2 linked regions of the Nonomuraea sp. NBC_00507 genome follow. The protein of the gene in region 2 interacts with the protein of the main gene of each other region in a pairwise test. Links are inferred from orthologs where the notes say so. Each region holds a gene or a part of one and is shown on either strand. Other genes may lie near its edges.

What was found. Proteins that work in one complex are often made in the same cells at the same time.
Region 1: the proteins of rlmN (region 2) and ftsZ interact in binary tests that used the Escherichia coli proteins (3 or more experiments, as listed by UniProt). The link is inferred for Nonomuraea sp. NBC_00507 from one-to-one orthologs.

What each region holds. Positions count from the first base shown.
Region 1 is NZ_CP107853.1:9,524,889-9,527,957, reverse strand. The notes cover bases 1-2,998. They hold ftsZ (cell division protein FtsZ), read left to right. Parts: upstream 1-777; coding sequence 778-2,220; downstream 2,221-2,998. Other genes in these bases: OHA25_RS45900 (YggS family pyridoxal phosphate-dependent enzyme), read left to right, coding at 2,269-2,997; OHA25_RS45910 (cell division protein FtsQ/DivIB), read left to right, coding at 1-442. UniProt on the Escherichia coli protein: Essential cell division protein that forms a contractile ring structure (Z ring) at the future cell division site. The regulation of the ring assembly controls the timing and the location of cell division.
Region 2 is NZ_CP107853.1:11,546,634-11,549,548, forward strand. Bases 22-2,865 are described here. They hold rlmN (23S rRNA (adenine(2503)-C(2))-methyltransferase RlmN), read right to left. Parts: upstream 2,072-2,865; coding sequence 971-2,071; downstream 22-970. Other genes in these bases: OHA25_RS54920 (ABC transporter ATP-binding protein), read left to right, coding at 22-301; OHA25_RS54925 (hypothetical protein), read left to right, coding at 298-969; OHA25_RS54935 (suppressor of fused domain protein), read left to right, coding at 2,189-2,865. In the rest of the region: more of OHA25_RS54920, read left to right, coding at 1-21; more of OHA25_RS54935, read left to right, coding at 2,866-2,915.

The DNA.
Region 1 (3,069 bases), 2.0 Mb from region 2 along the record:
GCAGCTCGCCGGCGCGAAGGTCGACCGGGTCTGGCCGGGCACGCTCAAGATCGAGGTGGTCGAGCGGGAGCCCGTCGCCGTCATCCCCGCCGGCGGCAGGTTCGCCGTCGTGGACAAGCAGGCCGTGGTGATCGAGGTGGCCTCCGCCGCCCCGCCGCTGCTGCCGCTGCTCAAGGTGGACCGCCCCGCCGCGGGCGACCCGGCCTTGATGGCGGCGCTGCAGGTCATCGAGGCGGTCCCGGACGAGGTGGCCCCGAAGGTCAGGCAGGTGCGCGCGGGAACGGCCGAAGGGGTGACTCTGGAGCTGTCCGACGGGCGTTCCGTCGTGTGGGGCGGCCCGGACCGTCCCGAGGAAAAGGGCCGCATCCTGGCCTCGCTTCTCAAACGAGAAAAGGCCACGGTGTACGACGTCAGCTCCCCGGACGTGGTGACCCTGAAGTGATCAAGAGTTGTCAGGGTCTGGCAAGTCCGCGGCAAGGGCATGGCCGAGCCTGTGCGAGGTGGGGGTCGCGGCGTGAGAGCCTAAAGTCGGAGGTTGGGCAGAGGAGAGCTCCGACCAGGCACGACTTCGGAGCGAAACGGACAGCCCGCGACACGCCGGACGTGCTTGCGGCGCGGTTAGTTGACCCGCCAGGTAGGGGGCTCCTACTGTCCGTATCAATCATCAGGTTGACATAAATCTAAATCTCAACCTGAGGTTGAGAGTTACTCGAACTGACAAAAGCGGAGACAATCCGCACCGAAATGGCAAGTCAACGAGCGGAAAGGCCCCTCGTCGTGGCAGCACCGCAGAACTACCTCGCGGTCATCAAGGTCGTCGGCATCGGCGGCGGCGGAGTCAACGCCGTCAACCGGATGATCGAGGAGGGACTCAAGGGCGTCGAGTTCATCGCCATCAACACCGACGCCCAGGCGCTGCTGATGAGTGACGCCGATGTGAAACTCGACGTGGGCCGCGAGCTCACGCGCGGGCTCGGCGCGGGCGCCAATCCCGACGTCGGGCGCAAGGCGGCCGAGGACCACCGCGAGGAGATCGAGGAGGTCCTCAAGGGGGCCGACATGGTCTTCGTCACGGCGGGCGAGGGCGGCGGCACCGGCACCGGCGGCGCGCCCGTGGTGGCCAACATCGCCAGGTCGCTCGGCGCCCTGACCATAGGCGTCGTGACCAGGCCGTTCAGCTTTGAGGGCCGCCGCAGGGCCATGCAGGCCGAGGCCGGCATCGAGACGCTGCGCGACGAGGTCGACACGCTGATCGTGATCCCCAACGACCGGCTGCTGTCGATCTCCGACCGGCAGGTGAGCGTGCTCGACGCCTTCAAGGCGGCCGACCAGGTGCTGCTGTCCGGTGTGCAGGGCATCACCGACCTCATCACCACCCCCGGTCTGATCAACCTGGACTTCGCCGACGTCAAGTCGGTCATGTCCGGCGCCGGCTCGGCGCTCATGGGCATCGGCCACGCCCGCGGCGACGACCGCTCGGTGGCGGCCGCCGAGATGGCGGTCTCCAGCCCGCTGCTGGAGGCCAGCATCGACGGCGCGCACGGCGTGCTGCTGTCCATCGCGGGCGGCTCGGACCTGGGCCTGTTCGAGATCAACGAGGCGGCCCAGCTCGTGTCCATGGCCGCCGCGCCCGACGCCAACATCATTTTCGGCACGGTCATCGACGACGCGCTCGGCGACGAGGTGCGCGTGACGGTGATCGCGGCGGGCTTCGACGACGTGCCCGGTCCGGCCGAGAAGCAGCTGCCGCGGCCGGCCGGCCGCCCCGCCGCGTCGCCGCCTCCCGCGCCGCCCGTGTCCTCGCCCGTACGCCCGAGCATGTCGTCGCCCAGCGTGAAGTCCGAGCCGCCCCCGCTGCGCCCTGAGCCGCGCGCTGAGGTGCGTTCGGAGCCCCGGCCCGACTTCAGGCCGGAGCCGCGTCCCGAGCCCCGTCCTGAGGCTCGTGCGGACTTCCGCCCCGAGCCCAGGAGTGAGTTCAGGCCCGAGCCGCGTCCCGAGCCCGTGCGCCCCATGGAGCCGGTGCAGGCGGTCGCCGAGCAGGACGACGACGAGCCGCCGGCCGACGGGCCGTCCGGCCCGGTCTCGATCCCGCGGCCCGCGCCCGAGCCCGCCAACCCGCCCACGCCCATCACCTCCCGCATGTCGGAGCCCGCCAAACGTCCGCGCGTGATCTTCGAGGAACAGGAAGAGGAACTCGACGTTCCCGACTTCCTCAAGTAGCACGGAGACCCGACGCCGCTCCCCCAGGGATACGGGAGCGGCGCGCTCATGTGCTGCGAGAGCCGAATCGGGAGGGAGACTCACGTGAGAAGGGATGAGATCGCGGCCGGGCTCGCCGAGGTCGACGCGCGCATCGCGGCGGCCTGCCGGGCGGTGGGCCGCGACCGCGGCGAGGTCACGCTGATCGCCGTCACCAAGACCCGGCCGGCCGAGGACGTGCGCATCCTGGCCGAGCTGGGCGTGCGCGACATCGGCGAAAACCGCGACCAGGAGGCCGCGTCCAAGGCCGCCGAGCTCGCCGATCTCTCGCTGACCTGGCACTTCGTGGGCCAGCTTCAGACCAACAAGGTCCGCTCCGTCGTCGGGTACGCCGACGTGGTGCACTCCGTGGACCGCCTCAGGCTGGTGGAGGCGATCAGCAGGGAGGCGGTGCGCCAGGGCCGCAACGTCGGGTGCCTGGTGCAGGTCGCGCTCGACGACGACCCGGCCAGGGGCGGGGCACGGCCCGCCGACGTGCTCGAGCTCGCCGACGAGGTGGCGCTCGCCGAGGGCGTGTGGCTGGGCGGCGTCATGGCGGTGGCGCCGCTGGGCGAGGAGCCCGCCAAGGCGTTCGCCAGGCTGCGTGACATCGCCACCCGGGTGCAGGAGCAGCACCACCGCGCCACGATGGTCTCCGCGGGGATGAGCGAGGACCTCGTGGAGGCGATCGCCTACGGCGCGACACACGTGCGGGTCGGTACGGCGTTGCTCGGCCGCCGCAAGCCCTTCGTCAGGTAATGTCCCCTCAAGTGGGTCTTCAGGTCCATGATCAGGTAGAGGTCGATCGGCGGTGAGCTCCAAGGGGGTACG
Region 2 (2,915 bases):
GCCGTTCGCCGGGCTCGACGCCGACGCCCGCGAGGCACTGCCCTCGATCGCCGCCGATCTCGCGGCGCGCGGCGCCATCGTCATCGTCAGCGACCACCAGGGCGGCCTGCGCGCCTTACCCGGCCTGCGTCATTGGTCGCTGCTCGACGGCCACCTCAAGGAGAGCACCACCACCGCCACCCTCGTCCAGGAGAAGAGCGCGACCGTGGCGGTCACGCTGCCCGCCGCCGACCTCCCCCGTTTCCTTGCCAGGATGCGCGACGAGGGCTACCAGGCCCGCGAGATCGAGGAGAGCGGATGATCATCGCCCTGGCCACCTTCCGCCTGGCGGCCTACATCCGCTCCCACCGCGTCTACCAGGCCCTCCTGCTCGCCCTGGCCATGCTGGCGATCCTGCACGGCAGCCGCGCGCCACGCGGGCAGGAGGCGAGCGTGCTCACCGACGGCGCCGTACTGATCATCCCCATCCTGGCCTGGGCCGCGAGGAGCCTCCTCGACACCGAGCCCGACCGGCAACGCGAGATGTCCGCGGTCGCGGCAGGCGGCCGGGGCCGGGAACTAGCGGCGGGGCTCGTGGCGGCGTTCGCGACGTGTGCCGTCTTCGCCGGAATGGGCCTGGCGGCGGCCCTCCTGCTCGGCGTGAGCGGCGCCCCGGAGCCCGGCCTGCTGAGCGCCGCTCTCGCCGTGCACGCCCTGGCGGCCTTGACCGGGATCGCGCTGGGCGCGCTGACCAGCCGCGCCATCCTTCCCTCACCGGCTCTGTCGATCATGAGCCTGGTGCTCGGGTTCCTGCTGATGTTGTTGCTGAGCGCCTCGCCGCTCTACTGGCTCACGGTCCCGGTCGTGCGCTGGATGCGGGCGGCGAACGACGGCGATCTGGTCTCCCGGCTCCCCGAGCTGGCCGCCGTCTCACTCGCCTGGTGCCTGCTCGCCCTCGCGTTCTACGTCTGGCGACGTCTGAAGGGCTGACCTACTCGGCGGCGGCGAGCTGCCCGCAGGCCCCGTCGATCTCGCGCCCCCGCGTGTCTCGCACGGTGACCGGCACGCCGTGGAACTGTAGCCGCCGGACGAACGCCCGCTCGTCCTCCGGCCGCGACGCCGTCCACTTGGACCCGGGCGTCGGGTTGAGCGGGATCAGGTTGACGTGCACCAGTTTGTTCTTGACGAGCTTGCCCAGCAGGTCGGCCCGCCACTCCTGGTCGTTGATGTCCTTGATCAGCGCGTATTCGATCGAGACCCGCCGCTTGGTCGTGGCCGCGTACGCCCACGCGGCGTCGAGCACCTCCGACACCTTCCACCGCGTGTTGATCGGCACCAGCGTGTCACGCAGCTCGTCATCGGGCGCGTGCAGCGACAGCGCCAGCGTGACCGGCAAGCCTTCGTCGGCGAGCTTGCCGATGGCCGGCACCAGGCCGACCGTGGAGACCGTGACGCCGCGGGCGGAGATGCCCAGCCCGTGCGGCGCCGGCTCGACCAGGCGGCGGACGGCGCCGATCACCTGCTTGTAGTTGGCCAGGGGCTCGCCCATGCCCATGAACACGACGTTGCTCACCCGCGCCGGCCCGCCCGGCACCTCGCCGGCCGCCAGCGCCCGTGCGCCCGCCACGACCTGCTCGACGATCTCGGCGGTGGACATGTTGCGGGTCAGGCCCGCCTGGCCGGTGGCGCAGAACGGGCAGTTCATGCCGCAGCCGGCCTGCGACGACACGCACATCGTGACCCGGTCGGGGTAACGCATGAGCACCGACTCGACCAGCGCGCCGTCGAACAGCCGCCACAGCGTCTTACGCGTGGTCCCGCCGTCGGTGGCCAGCTCCCTGACCGAGGTGAGCAGGGTCGGCAGCAGCGCGCCGAGCTTCTCCCTGGAGGCGGCGGGCAGGTCGGTCATCGCGCCGACGTCGGCGGTGAGGCGCTCGAAGTAGTGGCGTGAGAGCTGGTCGGCGCGGAAGGCCTTCTCACCCAGCTCGGTCACCGCGGCCCGCCGATCGGCCATCGACAGGTCGGCCAGGTGCCGTGCGGGCTTGGCCCGTCGCGGCGCGATGAAGGTGAGCTGACCAGGGGGCTGGGACACGTTTCTGCCTTTGCTTCAAGAGTTCCGACCAGGGTAGTGAACGCTGGGATCAGAGGTGGAATTCCTCCGTCGCTACGGGTCGCGTCATGGTCTCCGCCGGATCTACAGTGCTCACGTATGGCGATTTTCCGGGCGGCATCAGGCGAGGGTGGCGCCGAGGTCGTCCTCGCCGCCGGCAACCCGTACGGCAGCCGGACGCTCGTGGTCGAGCGGGACGAGGACTCCTCGGTAGCTTACCTGTGCTCACCCGGCGGAACGGTCCACGGCGCCGTCTGGCTCGCCAACCACCGCCCGGCCCCCGCTGTCGTGGACCTGGCCAGGATCAACGCCGGACTGCCGCCGCTGATGCCCAGGCACAACACCCTGCACCCGGACGGCCGCCGGCCGCTCGGCCAGCTCACCGCGCTGTGGTTCGAGGAAGGCGACGGGGTCGCCCTTTACGAGGACGACGTCCTGCTGGCGGTCATCCCCGGCTGGGCGGACATGAGCAGGGGCATGCCCGGCTACGCGCGGGACGCGGTGGGCGAGTCGCCGTTCGCGTGGGCGCTGGCGGAGGCGCTCGAAGGGCTGGAGCCTCGGATCACCAACGCCAAGTCCTACTGGCGCTGGCGGCACAGCGAGGGGTCGTGGCCGTCGTTCCAGCAGTTCGTCATGGGACATCTGGACCGGGTGCTGGGGCCGGCGGGCAGGTATTGGGACGCCAGCGGCGAGCGGCTGCCGACCGTCGGGATCACCGAGCGCCCGCCGCACCGGAAACGCGGCTTCAGCGTGCTGTCCACGGTGGGGATGAGCTGCCAGCGGATGCCGACGGTCGAGCAGTGGATCGACAAACCCGGCGCGTACG